4 regions of the Paenibacillus diazotrophicus genome follow, and region 1 is predicted to be linked to each of the others. Evidence: riboswitches for the same ligand, from Rfam matches in the RefSeq annotation. Region 1 holds a riboswitch; each other region holds the start of a gene.

The links. Region 1 has a riboswitch for cyclic di-AMP ahead of ACAN54_RS29090 (resuscitation-promoting factor). Riboswitches for the same ligand answer to the same signal wherever they lie in the genome.
Region 2: another riboswitch for cyclic di-AMP. It lies ahead of ACAN54_RS06610 (APC family permease); the one in region 1 lies ahead of ACAN54_RS29090 (resuscitation-promoting factor).
Region 3: another riboswitch for cyclic di-AMP. It lies ahead of ACAN54_RS29480 (C40 family peptidase); the one in region 1 lies ahead of ACAN54_RS29090 (resuscitation-promoting factor).
Region 4: another riboswitch for cyclic di-AMP. It lies ahead of ACAN54_RS02580 (APC family permease); the one in region 1 lies ahead of ACAN54_RS29090 (resuscitation-promoting factor).

Annotation. Positions count from the first base shown of each region.
Region 1 is NZ_JBGJZN010000014.1:47,430-50,576, reverse strand. Features, by position in the region: gene ACAN54_RS29100 (HD domain-containing protein) at 1-509, shown strand, start outside; gene ACAN54_RS29095 (TatD family hydrolase) at 564-1,334, shown strand; cyclic di-AMP (ydaO/yuaA leader) riboswitch at 1,533-1,761, shown strand; gene ACAN54_RS29090 (resuscitation-promoting factor) at 2,053-3,147, shown strand, end outside.
Region 2 is NZ_JBGJZN010000001.1:1,452,887-1,456,033, reverse strand. Features, by position in the region: gene ACAN54_RS06610 (APC family permease) at 1-1,602, opposite strand, end outside; cyclic di-AMP (ydaO/yuaA leader) riboswitch at 1,729-1,887, opposite strand; gene ACAN54_RS06605 (disulfide oxidoreductase) at 2,115-2,546, opposite strand; gene ACAN54_RS06600 (DsbA family protein) at 2,546-3,147, opposite strand, start outside.
Region 3 is NZ_JBGJZN010000016.1:17,382-20,528, reverse strand. Features, by position in the region: gene ACAN54_RS29490 (M1 family metallopeptidase) at 1-524, shown strand, start outside; gene ACAN54_RS29485 (hypothetical protein) at 569-1,366, shown strand; cyclic di-AMP (ydaO/yuaA leader) riboswitch at 1,588-1,726, shown strand; gene ACAN54_RS29480 (C40 family peptidase) at 1,784-2,212, shown strand; cyclic di-AMP (ydaO/yuaA leader) riboswitch at 2,602-2,744, shown strand; gene ACAN54_RS29475 (C40 family peptidase) at 2,750-3,147, shown strand, end outside.
Region 4 is NZ_JBGJZN010000001.1:580,371-583,517, forward strand. Features, by position in the region: gene ACAN54_RS02570 (DsbA family protein) at 1-639, shown strand, start outside; gene ACAN54_RS02575 (disulfide oxidoreductase) at 639-1,070, shown strand; cyclic di-AMP (ydaO/yuaA leader) riboswitch at 1,298-1,456, shown strand; gene ACAN54_RS02580 (APC family permease) at 1,583-3,147, shown strand, end outside.

The DNA.
Region 1 (3,147 bases):
ATTTCCGTTTTATGATCAATCCGCTCAGTGATTTATTTGGTGGAGAGATTAATGTGGAACAGTATTTACTGCTGGATGAAGCCTTGGTACAGACTGCATTTATGCAGTGGACTCTGGAATCCGATGAAACATTAGCTGACTTGTGCAGCCGATTTATTCATCGTAAACTGTATAAATATGTAGAAATGGATCACCTTGACTCGGAGACGATTGATGAAATCCGCCGCAGTTTTGCGGGGGCCGGGCTGCATCCTGATTACGATCTGGAGATTGATTATCCGACAGATCTTCCTTATGATGTTTTTCGTCCAGGGGAGGGTTTTGACAGCAAACAAATTTTGCTGCTGGACCGTCATGATAAACTGCGGGAGATCTCTGAGGTATCCGATATAGTCCGTTCGATCAGCGGTATTCACCGCGGCCGGTATCATCTTTATTTTCCGCAGGATAAGCTACAGAATGTGCTTACACAGCTGCCTGTTTCCATTGCTGAGATCTTTGCAAAATAATACAAAAATTTCTGGAATTCATCATAGAAAACAATACTGAAAGGATGATGCAGCATGCGCTTATTCGACACACATACTCATCTGGATGCACCGCAATTCGACGAGGACCGCGAGGAGGTTATTGCACGCGCTTTAGAGGCTGGGGTCAGCAAGATGATTAATATTGGATTTAATCGGGAAACGATTCCAACGACAATGAAATTAGCAGAAACGTATGATTATATTTATGCAGCAGTAGGCTGGCACCCCGTGGACGCGATTGACATGAAGGAGGGGGATATGGACTGGATTGCCTCTCTGTGCAGCCATAAAAAGGTGGTGGCTATCGGAGAAATCGGGCTCGATTATTATTGGGATACTTCCCCCAAAGAAATACAGCAGGAGGTATTCCGCAAACAGATTGGTATGGCACGGGAACTGAAAATGCCTATCTGTATACATAATCGTGATGCGCACGAGGATGTGGTACGGATTTTGAGGGAAGAGAAGGCAAATGAGATTGGCGGTGTCATGCACTCCTTTTCGGGGAGCTGGGAAACGGCTAAAATGTGCCTTGATCTAGGGTTTCATTTGTCCTTTGGTGGACCTGTAACTTTTAAGAATGCCAGAGTGCCGAAAGAGGTGCTTGCGCAGACTCCAATGGACCGGCTTTTGATCGAAACGGACTCTCCATATCTCACGCCCCATCCCTTCCGTGGGAAGCGAAATGAGAGTGCATATGTGAAGCTTGTCGCCGAGGCAGCCGCGGAAATAAAAGGAATTGATTTACAGGAATTAGCTGAAATAACGTATGCGAACGCACTGGAACGATTTGGGATTGTCTGAAAACGGGAGTAAATCCGGTGAAAAAAGAAGTATAGCCGATATATTAAACTTTTTTAATAAAAAAACGGCCGATTATTACAATATTTTAATGATTTTTTTGCGTAAACGTGGTTGAATCGTGCTTTACAACATGCATCAAAACAGGATATCATCTTTTCAGTGAAGTGAGCTGTTGTTACTGTGACAGTCACATTTTCATGGATCGTCTCGCTGAGTCTCCGTATGGAGAACGGGGGAACCAATAATGATCTGCCGCATGTCCGTACATAGGGTACAACACAGAAATGCCGCAGACTTTATTTGATTTCTTCACGTGGTCTTTGGGGTGAATTTGAGGGCAACCGCCGTGAGCGGGTGACCTGAGATAGGGCGTCTCTCTTATGCCCGAACCCGACAGCTAACCCCGTAAGCGCAAGTAAGAGAGGAAACCTCGTGCATAAACATTCCCGCGTATTCTGACACCCGGAGAGCCACGAAAGAGTCCTCTGTGAACTCTTTTTAGGCTTTTTTTGTTTTTTGAATAATGTGAATGTTTCCAGCATACTGTTGTATAACAGATGTCTGGAGTAGCTATGCCGAGCAGGCGATCCATGAGCAGGAAACGCTAAAGCAATGCGGGCGTATCCTGTGCAATCTCAAACCTAGTTTCGTCAGAAGTGATACAGTCACCTTTGCTATACAACTTGGACGACGGGGCTATGTAAGGAGGATGGAGAGAATGGGCGTATTCCAACCAGAAGTATCCCATGATTCGCAATCATCCAGCAGGTCTTTCGCATTACGGTGGAAGCAAGTGAATCCTCGCGTACTTTCACTTGCAGGCGCGGCATCAATCGTTATCGCGCTAGTAATTCTGCTGTACGTACACGGTCAAAGCTTTAAAGAAATAACTTTAGTAATAGATGGAAAGGTACAGACGCTGGAGACGCGGGATACGCTGCTCAGTGATGTGCTGGCAAAAGAACAAATTTCGCTGCAGCCGCAAGATGCATTATCTATTGGCCTTAGTGATGAAATAAAAGACGGCGACCGTGTCGTAATCAACCATGCGCAGGCTTTTAAGCTAACAGCGGATGGAACAACCAAAACGCTCTACACGACCGAAGACACCATCGGTCAGGCGATTGACAAACTGGGCATCAGCCTGGAGAGCTATGACAAGATTTACCCTTCTCTCAACACCGCAGTTTCTGCCGACATGGAAATCAAAATTGTCCGGATTAACAAGCAAGTGGTACAGCGGACAACAAATTTGCCTTTCCGGGTTATTAAAACCGCAGACCCCTCCCTGACAAAGGGAACTGTAAGAGTTGCGCAAGCGGGCAAACCGGGCGTTATGGTCCAGCATATCGAGAAAATCTATCAAGATGGCGAGCTGGCATCTATGCGCATGGTGGGCAAGGAAGTACAGACGGTTACCAAAGACAAAATCATTGCTATTGGTACCAAAGCACTTCCCAAGGCTGCTGTAGCCACTACTGCAACTTCCAATTCAACCACTACCACAAAAACATCTAAAGTCAGCACAAACAGCAACAATGTTGCGAGCAAAGCAGGTATAGATTTTGAGTACAAAAAAATAATCAAAAATGTATCCATGACGGCTTATTCTTCTGAAGAACCTGGGATTGGTACACGTACGGCCTCCGGCACACGCGTAACGGAAGGTCGGACCATTGCTGTGGATCCAAACGTAATACCTATCGGCTGGTGGGTGTATATTGAGGGTCTTGGATTTCGCCGTGCAGAGGATACCGGCGGTGCCATTAAAGGCAACAAGGTGGATGTCTACTATGATTCCCTGAGCAATGCC
Region 2 (3,147 bases), on a different contig from region 1:
CCGGGAACGTAGTACAATTAAGCGCACTCCCGGATTCCATTCCTCCCACTTCTGTTCCATTTTGTTAATTTCTTCTTCATCAAATCCAACATACACGGCTACCACATTATCCGTTAAGGACTTGGCATAGCTGATGGAATGCAGAACTGCACGGGTTACACCTGCGACAGGAACAACTACGGTGCTTCCTTTGATACAAGGTTTATCCGTTTCCGGACAAATACGCAGCTGATCTGCTGTATTGAGATAATGGCGGTGAATCCGGTGGAACACGAACATTACAACCGGCAGGAAGATAAAGGCCATCCATACACTCGAGAACTTCGTGATGATAAAGATCAGAGTAATGGTCAGGGTAGTAAGCATCCCCACCGTATTCACAGCAAATTTATTTTGCCAGCCTTTAGGTTTGGATTTATACCAGTGCACCATCATACCAAGCTGGGACAGGGTAAAAGGAATGAATACACCCACTGCATACAAAGGAATCAGACTTTCTGTATTTCCATGAAAAGCAGCGACAAGCAGGGCTGATAATACACCCAAGAAGATAATGCCGTTAGAGAAGCCCAAACGGTCGCCTCGGACCATAAAGGCATGGGGCAGATATTTATCTTTGGCAAACATAAACGCCAGCAGCGGGAAAGCTGAGTAAGCCGTATTGGCTGCAAGGAAGAGAATTACAGCAGTAATCCCTTGAATGAAGAAGTACAAACCACCGCGTCCAAAAGTAGATTCAGCAATTTGGGATACAACTGTAGCTTTGGTATCCGGTGTAATTCCGTACCAGTAGGCGAGCAGCGTGATTCCTGTAAACATACTTCCAAGGATAATTCCCATCATCATCAAGGTTTTGGCCGCATTTCTCTCAGCAGGTGCCTTGAAGTTTGGAATTGCGTTCGATACCGCCTCTACTCCTGTAAGGGCCGAACAGCCGGAGCTGAAGGCTTTAAGCAGTAAAAACAAACTGACATTCGATACAGCAGCCCCGATTTCTGGAACATTGGCATGGGCTCCGCCGGTTGCATATTTGAATATTCCCGCAATGATCAACACGAAGATCGATACTACGAACAGATACACAGGAATAGCAATGAACGATGCAGATTCCGTAACGCCTCGTAGGTTGACAAGGGTCAAGAGCAGAATAACGGTTACGGCGATTAGAACACTATGATTATGAAGATTAGGAAAAGCGGATGTGATCGCATCCGTCCCTGCCGACGCACTAACCGCAACGGTCAAAATATAGTCGACCAGAAGCGATCCGCCTGCTAAGAGTCCAGTAGGAACCCCGAGGTTGCTCTTGGCAACGATATACGCGCCTCCGCCTTGCGGATAAGCAAAAATAGTCTGGCGATAGGATAAAATCAAAATAGCCAGCAAGCCCAATACGGCTAATGCAATTGGCAATGAGTACCAGATAGCTGTGAAGCCTGCGGCTACCAGCACAATCAGGATTTGTTCCGTTCCGTAGGCTACAGACGAGAGCGCATCAGAAGACAGGACAGCCAGTGCTTTCACCTTGGATAACTTTTCATGATCGAGTTCGTTCGACTTCATCGGACGCCCGATCAATAGTCGTTTTACCTTGCTTACCATTGTAGTAACAGTTCCTCTCTTTGCTTACGTTGAAACGGTAATACCGTGCGCTGTTTTCATTGGTGGATTTCATAAATGCAGGCACAAAAATAAGCATACGGAAATGATCCGCATGCTTACGCATCGTCATTATCCCACCGTTGCTTACGAGGTTAGCTGGCGGATTCGGGCTGTGGTAGCCCTACGGTTATAGCCCTTGCGGACCGTTCCCGATTCACCCCTTTGGCGCTTGGCCAATGTTGGTTCCCCCGTTTTTCCTTACAGAAAATTCAGCGCATATTCAACTTCTCACAAGGTCTAATGATAGTCTACAATGCCTCTTCCGTAAAGCGGTGAAAAAAATGAAAAAAGAATGAAAAAACATCCAATTTACGCAAAACAAAGATGAGGGATATAGCGATCTTTCATTCTCTGCGAATATCCCTTCATACCGGGTTTTTTCATGATTTTTATCTATATTTGTGTCAGAAATTTCAGGAATGATTGCCCTCTATATTCTGCTGTGGCTCTGTCTAGTCTACGGTGTCCTCTTTACGCCCGGTCCAGAGCAAAATCGTGATTAGAGCAAATGCGATCAGGGCAAGCAAAGGGATCGTAATGAACCCGAAAAAATTAAGATAATCTTTATTACAGGGTACGCCAATCGTACATGGGAGCACCTTGCTGAGTGCAGGAATCTTCTGCTCGGCATAATGATAAACACTTATGCTACCCCCAATTAGACTTAAAGGAAGCACATAAGGAATTATCTTTTTGTCATTCCGGTATGTGGCAATGCCCAGCAGGATGAGCTGCGGGTACATAAATATACGCTGGAACCAGCACAGCTTACATGGCTCGTACTTTAGGACCTCGCTAAGATACAAGCTTCCCGCTACCGCAATAACGGACACGAACCAGGCCAGATAGAGACAGTGGCGCCTGCAGAACGTAGAGAACTTCATCACTCGGCGCTCACTGCTTCGGAAGCAGACTTCATCTGTGCATCTATGGCTTCCATATTGAATGGCTCCTCTACTTTGTATCCATTAATAAATACAGTAGGTGTGGAGGTGACTCCGGTATCCTTGGCAAGAGTAATATCCTTTTGCAGTTCACTTTCATAGGTCCGTTCCTTGATATCCTTGCGCAACAGATCTAAATCAATGGGCAGCTTTTCCTTCTCTGCCAGATTCACCAGAAAATCCTGTGTAGCCCATTCAGCATTTTCATCCCCTTGATTCGCATAAATTGCATCGTAATACTTCCAGAAAGCATCACTATTCTGATGGTATACCGAGAGGGCTGCCAGAGAGGCCGTTTCAGAATCCGGACCGATAAAGGCCATATTTACGAAGTAAATAGCTGCTTTATTCTGATTCACATATTCCTGGGCCAGCTGTGGCTTGATGACACCTGCAAAATTGGCACACGCCGGGCATTTGAAATCACCGAATTCGACGATTTTAACCGGTGCATCCGCTTTGCCCAGTCTTGGAAGCTCACTGTAATTGAATTGAACCGCTTCGCCTGAACCTGCATTGGAAGAAGAGTCCTTCGATGCCA
Region 3 (3,147 bases), on a different contig from region 1:
CCAAAACCATGGATGCCATCATGGCTGCCTATGCCCGCAAATACCGATTCCAGCACCCTTCCACTGCCGATTTTCAAAAGACCGTAGAAAAAGTGACCAAAAAATCATGGCAAGCCTACTTTGATCAATATGTATACAGTGGCGGCGCTCCTGACTTTGCTGTAGATGACATTATCAATACCCTTCACAAAAAAGGGACCGGCACAGAAAATCCCCGTTATGATTCATCGGTCACCGTGAGCAACAAGAGCAGCCAGTACGGAGAGGTGCCTGTGAAGTTCACCTTTTCGGATGGATATACCGTTCAAAGATATTGGAATGCAAAAGACAGGGAAACTACGTTTCAACTCTCCTACAAAGCGCCGCTGGTATCGGCAGAGATTGATCCCGGGCACTCCATCCTGCTGGAGAGCAGGCATCTGAATAATTTCAGACTCGCGGAACTGGAACCCGACACGCTCTCACGCTGGACGCTTAGCATAACCAACCTAATTGAAAATCTGCTCGGAACTCTTGTCTGGTGAGGTGAAGGATTGTGAAAAGATCGATATCCCGCGGCTGGCACAGCATGAAAGAACAATTTTATATACTGATTCTGTTGTTTATCTACAGGCTGTTCTGGAGTTATTTCATGTACAAGTTTGTTAAAAGCGCAGTAGTTCCGATACTGCTGCGTTACCCTGATCAGGATGCAGGTGGCAGTGCAATGGGCAGACTTTTGTATTATGTGGAGGGGCAGATCGCACTAAGTACCCATTCCGGTGTTCAACAATGGCTCTGGATGCTGCTGGGTTTAAGTGCAATAAGGCTCCTGCTATCCCCATTCATCCGGGCAGGATTGCTCCATGAGCTTCATCAGGAACGTAAAGGCGAGCGTGGAATGTTCTTTTTTCCGGGTATGCGGCTATATGGGCTTCCGGTGTTGCTGTTCAGTCTTGCAGAATGGGTGCTTACAGCGCTGCCGCTCTACTGGCTTCTTCCCAAAATGTACGATCTGCTGCTTACCGGAATTGTGGATTATAAGCTGCTGCTGAAATTGGTACCCTACATTCTGGTTTGGCTATTATATCTATTCTTCATCCGAAAAATGCTGCTGTACATGCAGTTCGGTTATACAGGTGGTACAGGAACTCTGTCTTCTCTGCTGGTCTGTCTGAAAGTAATCATTCCTTCAGTGGGAGTATCGGCGGTGATGGGAGCAGGGGGATTGGTAATGATGCTTGCTTGTGGCGGGATGTCGATCTTTTGTCCCGGGATGCCGGCACTTCTGCTGAGGCAGTTCTCTCCCCTCCCCACTACACTGTTCAAAATGTGGGGAATCGCCGCACAATACCATCTCTGGTCCAGTAAATCATTTCCACAATAAATACTGCAATTTGCCGGCATAATAAAAGAGTCACTGCTCCTTGAGGGAGCGGGACTCTTTTTTTGGATTACAAAGTAAATAAGTGTATTTGCAAAACTGTAAATCCTCTGGTACAATGATGCCTGTACTACTAGTAACAAATTTGTAATCTTTAAGACGCAGCACATTCAAACACAATAAACTTACAAGCATTTGCAAATTGTCGACACGTCGCTCTTCTGGTGCATAAAACGCCAAATTCCCTGCACCGGGAAGTGGGGGAACCATATTTTGGGTGAATTGATCTCGCTTTAGAGGGGTCATAGGGGAACCTTCTACCGAATCCTTAAGCTAACCTCGCAGGCCTTGGAAGGAGTACATCTTTTGAGAAGTCAGAATTTTAAGAAAAAATGTACCGCAGCAGCACTTGGACTAGTAATGGTATTCTCCATCGGAGCTGGTAGCGCTTCCGCTGATTCGAAGATGGACAGCGTCATTGCTAAAACTATTGGAACCACCTATAAATTCGGAGGCACCAGCACAAACGGTTTCGATTGCTCCGGCTTCACCTCGTATGTTTTTAAAAGTGTCGGACTTACCCTACCACGCACGTCCAAGGCACAATTCAGCCTGGGAACATCCGTATCACGGAACAACTTGCGTTCAGGCGATCTGGTATTCTTCAATACCTTTGGATCAGGAGTTTCCCATGTCGGCATTTATGTCGGTGGAGGCAAATTCGCACAATCTTCCAGTTCGCGCGGTGTAAATATTTCTTCGCTGAGTCAAGCCTACTGGGCCAACCGCTACGTTGGCGCTAAACGAGTGATGAGCACTACAGCTTACAAGACCGTTGCCTACGACTAATTGAAGTTTTTATCCCCTCAAAATCACACCTCTAACAACTAAATGTAACTTATACGAGCCCGGAACTGATTATTGCCGTAATCATTTCCGGGTTTTTCCTTTTCCTTATTCTCCCTTTTACACACTTTTTAGAGCTTTGAAACACCCTTTTTGATAAATATTCCAGATACATCTTCCATACCTCTAACTCACGGAGTAATAAACAAGCGCAAATTAGGCATTTTTCTCTTAAAAGGCTCAAAAAATATGTATTTATATGCTTTTAGTGATTGCCAACTGCTTCTGTCTTTGTTACAATTATCGCAGTAAGTCGATAGTAACATTTTTGTAATTATTCAAACCTGATTTACAAAGGTTTTGTCATTGTTTGATCCGTAAGCTAATCCTAATCAACAGTCGTGCCGAGTTCCTTAATTATTAAGGAAACGGGGGAACCGATTTTGGGTGAATTGACCTCCTATTCACAGAGGGGTCATAGGGGACCTTCAACCGAACCCTTAAGCTAACCTCGTAGGCATTTGGAAGGGGTATTTACTTTTGAAGAAGAAGCTGGCAGCCGCACTACTCAGTTTTTCCATCATTCTTACCATCGGAGCGGGAAGCGCTTTCGCAGACTCCAAGATGGACCAGGTTATCGACAAAGCCATCGGTACTAAATACGTATCCGGCGGAGTTTCGACTAACGGGTTTGATTGCTCCGGATTTACCATGTATGTGTTTGATAAGATTGGAATCAACCTTCCTCACCAGTCTGGTTCCCAATATCAAATGGGTACTGCCGTATCCCGCGATAACATTAGACCAGGCGATCTTGTATTCTTTAATACAAGCGGCAAAGGAATATCCCATGTCGGCATTTATGTCGGTGAAGGCAAGTTCGCACACGCTTCTTCCAAGCGCGGTGTAACCATCAGCTCGCTGAGTGACAGCTACTA
Region 4 (3,147 bases), on a different contig from region 1:
GCCATTGTAGTGATTATTTTCACCGTGCTTATTCTTTTGGCATCGAAGGACTCTTCTTCCAATGCAGGTTCAGGCGAAGCGGTTCAATTCAATTACAGTGAGCTTCCAAGACTGGGCAAAGCGGATGCACCGGTTAAAATCGTCGAATTCGGTGATTTCAAATGCCCGGCGTGTGCCAATTTTGCAGGTGTCATCAAGCCACAGCTGGCCCAGGAATATGTGAATCAGAATAAAGCAGCTATTTACTTCGTAAATATGGCCTTTATCGGTCCGGATTCTGAAACGGCCTCTCTGGCAGCCCTCTCGGTATACCATCAGAATAGTGATGCTTTCTGGAAGTATTACGATGCAATTTATGCGAATCAAGGGGATGAAAATGCTGAATGGGCTACACAGGATTTTCTGGTGAATCTGGCAGAGAAGGAAAAGCTGCCCATTGATTTAGATCTGTTGCGCAAGGATATCAAGGAACGGACCTATGAAAGTGAACTGCAAAAGGATATTACTCTTGCCAAGGATACCGGAGTCACCTCCACACCTACTGTATTTATTAATGGATACAAAGTAGAGGAGCCATTCAATATGGAAGCCATAGATGCACAGATGAAGTCTGCTTCCGAAGCAGTGAGCGCCGAGTGATGAAGTTCTCTACGTTCTGCAGGCGCCACTGTCTCTATCTGGCCTGGTTCGTGTCCGTTATTGCGGTAGCGGGAAGCTTGTATCTTAGCGAGGTCCTAAAGTACGAGCCATGTAAGCTGTGCTGGTTCCAGCGTATATTTATGTACCCGCAGCTCATCCTGCTGGGCATTGCCACATACCGGAATGACAAAAAGATAATTCCTTATGTGCTTCCTTTAAGTCTAATTGGGGGTAGCATAAGTGTTTATCATTATGCCGAGCAGAAGATTCCTGCACTCAGCAAGGTGCTCCCATGTACGATTGGCGTACCCTGTAATAAAGATTATCTTAATTTTTTCGGGTTCATTACGATCCCTTTGCTTGCCCTGATCGCATTTGCTCTAATCACGATTTTGCTCTGGACCGGGCGTAAAGAGGACACCGTAGACTAGACAGAGCCACAGCAGAATATAGAGGGCAATCATTCCTGAAATTTCTGACACAAATATAGATAAAAATCATGAAAAAACCCGGTATGAAGGGATATTCGCAGAGAATGAAAGATCGCTATATCCCTCATCTTTGTTTTGCGTAAATTGGATGTTTTTTCATTCTTTTTTCATTTTTTTCACCGCTTTACGGAAGAGGCATTGTAGACTATCATTAGACCTTGTGAGAAGTTGAATATGCGCTGAATTTTCTGTAAGGAAAAACGGGGGAACCAACATTGGCCAAGCGCCAAAGGGGTGAATCGGGAACGGTCCGCAAGGGCTATAACCGTAGGGCTACCACAGCCCGAATCCGCCAGCTAACCTCGTAAGCAACGGTGGGATAATGACGATGCGTAAGCATGCGGATCATTTCCGTATGCTTATTTTTGTGCCTGCATTTATGAAATCCACCAATGAAAACAGCGCACGGTATTACCGTTTCAACGTAAGCAAAGAGAGGAACTGTTACTACAATGGTAAGCAAGGTAAAACGACTATTGATCGGGCGTCCGATGAAGTCGAACGAACTCGATCATGAAAAGTTATCCAAGGTGAAAGCACTGGCTGTCCTGTCTTCTGATGCGCTCTCGTCTGTAGCCTACGGAACGGAACAAATCCTGATTGTGCTGGTAGCCGCAGGCTTCACAGCTATCTGGTACTCATTGCCAATTGCATTAGCCGTATTGGGCTTGCTGGCTATTTTGATTTTATCCTATCGCCAGACTATTTTTGCTTATCCGCAAGGCGGAGGCGCGTATATCGTTGCCAAGAGCAACCTCGGGGTTCCTACTGGACTCTTAGCAGGCGGATCGCTTCTGGTCGACTATATTTTGACCGTTGCGGTTAGTGCGTCGGCAGGGACGGATGCGATCACATCCGCTTTTCCTAATCTTCATAATCATAGTGTTCTAATCGCCGTAACCGTTATTCTGCTCTTGACCCTTGTCAACCTACGAGGCGTTACGGAATCTGCATCGTTCATTGCTATTCCTGTGTATCTGTTCGTAGTATCGATCTTCGTGTTGATCATTGCGGGAATATTCAAATATGCAACCGGCGGAGCCCATGCCAATGTTCCAGAAATCGGGGCTGCTGTATCGAATGTCAGTTTGTTTTTACTGCTTAAAGCCTTCAGCTCCGGCTGTTCGGCCCTTACAGGAGTAGAGGCGGTATCGAACGCAATTCCAAACTTCAAGGCACCTGCTGAGAGAAATGCGGCCAAAACCTTGATGATGATGGGAATTATCCTTGGAAGTATGTTTACAGGAATCACGCTGCTCGCCTACTGGTACGGAATTACACCGGATACCAAAGCTACAGTTGTATCCCAAATTGCTGAATCTACTTTTGGACGCGGTGGTTTGTACTTCTTCATTCAAGGGATTACTGCTGTAATTCTCTTCCTTGCAGCCAATACGGCTTACTCAGCTTTCCCGCTGCTGGCGTTTATGTTTGCCAAAGATAAATATCTGCCCCATGCCTTTATGGTCCGAGGCGACCGTTTGGGCTTCTCTAACGGCATTATCTTCTTGGGTGTATTATCAGCCCTGCTTGTCGCTGCTTTTCATGGAAATACAGAAAGTCTGATTCCTTTGTATGCAGTGGGTGTATTCATTCCTTTTACCCTGTCCCAGCTTGGTATGATGGTGCACTGGTATAAATCCAAACCTAAAGGCTGGCAAAATAAATTTGCTGTGAATACGGTGGGGATGCTTACTACCCTGACCATTACTCTGATCTTTATCATCACGAAGTTCTCGAGTGTATGGATGGCCTTTATCTTCCTGCCGGTTGTAATGTTCGTGTTCCACCGGATTCACCGCCATTATCTCAATACAGCAGATCAGCTGCGTATTTGTCCGGAAACGGATAAACCTTGTATCAAAGGAAGCACCGTAGTTGTTCCTGTCGCAGGTGTAACCCGTGCAGTTCTGCATTCCATCAGCTATGCCAAGTCCTTAACGGATAATGTGGTAGCCGTGTATGTTGGATTTGATGAAGAAGAAATTAACAAAATGGAACAGAAGTGGGAGGAATG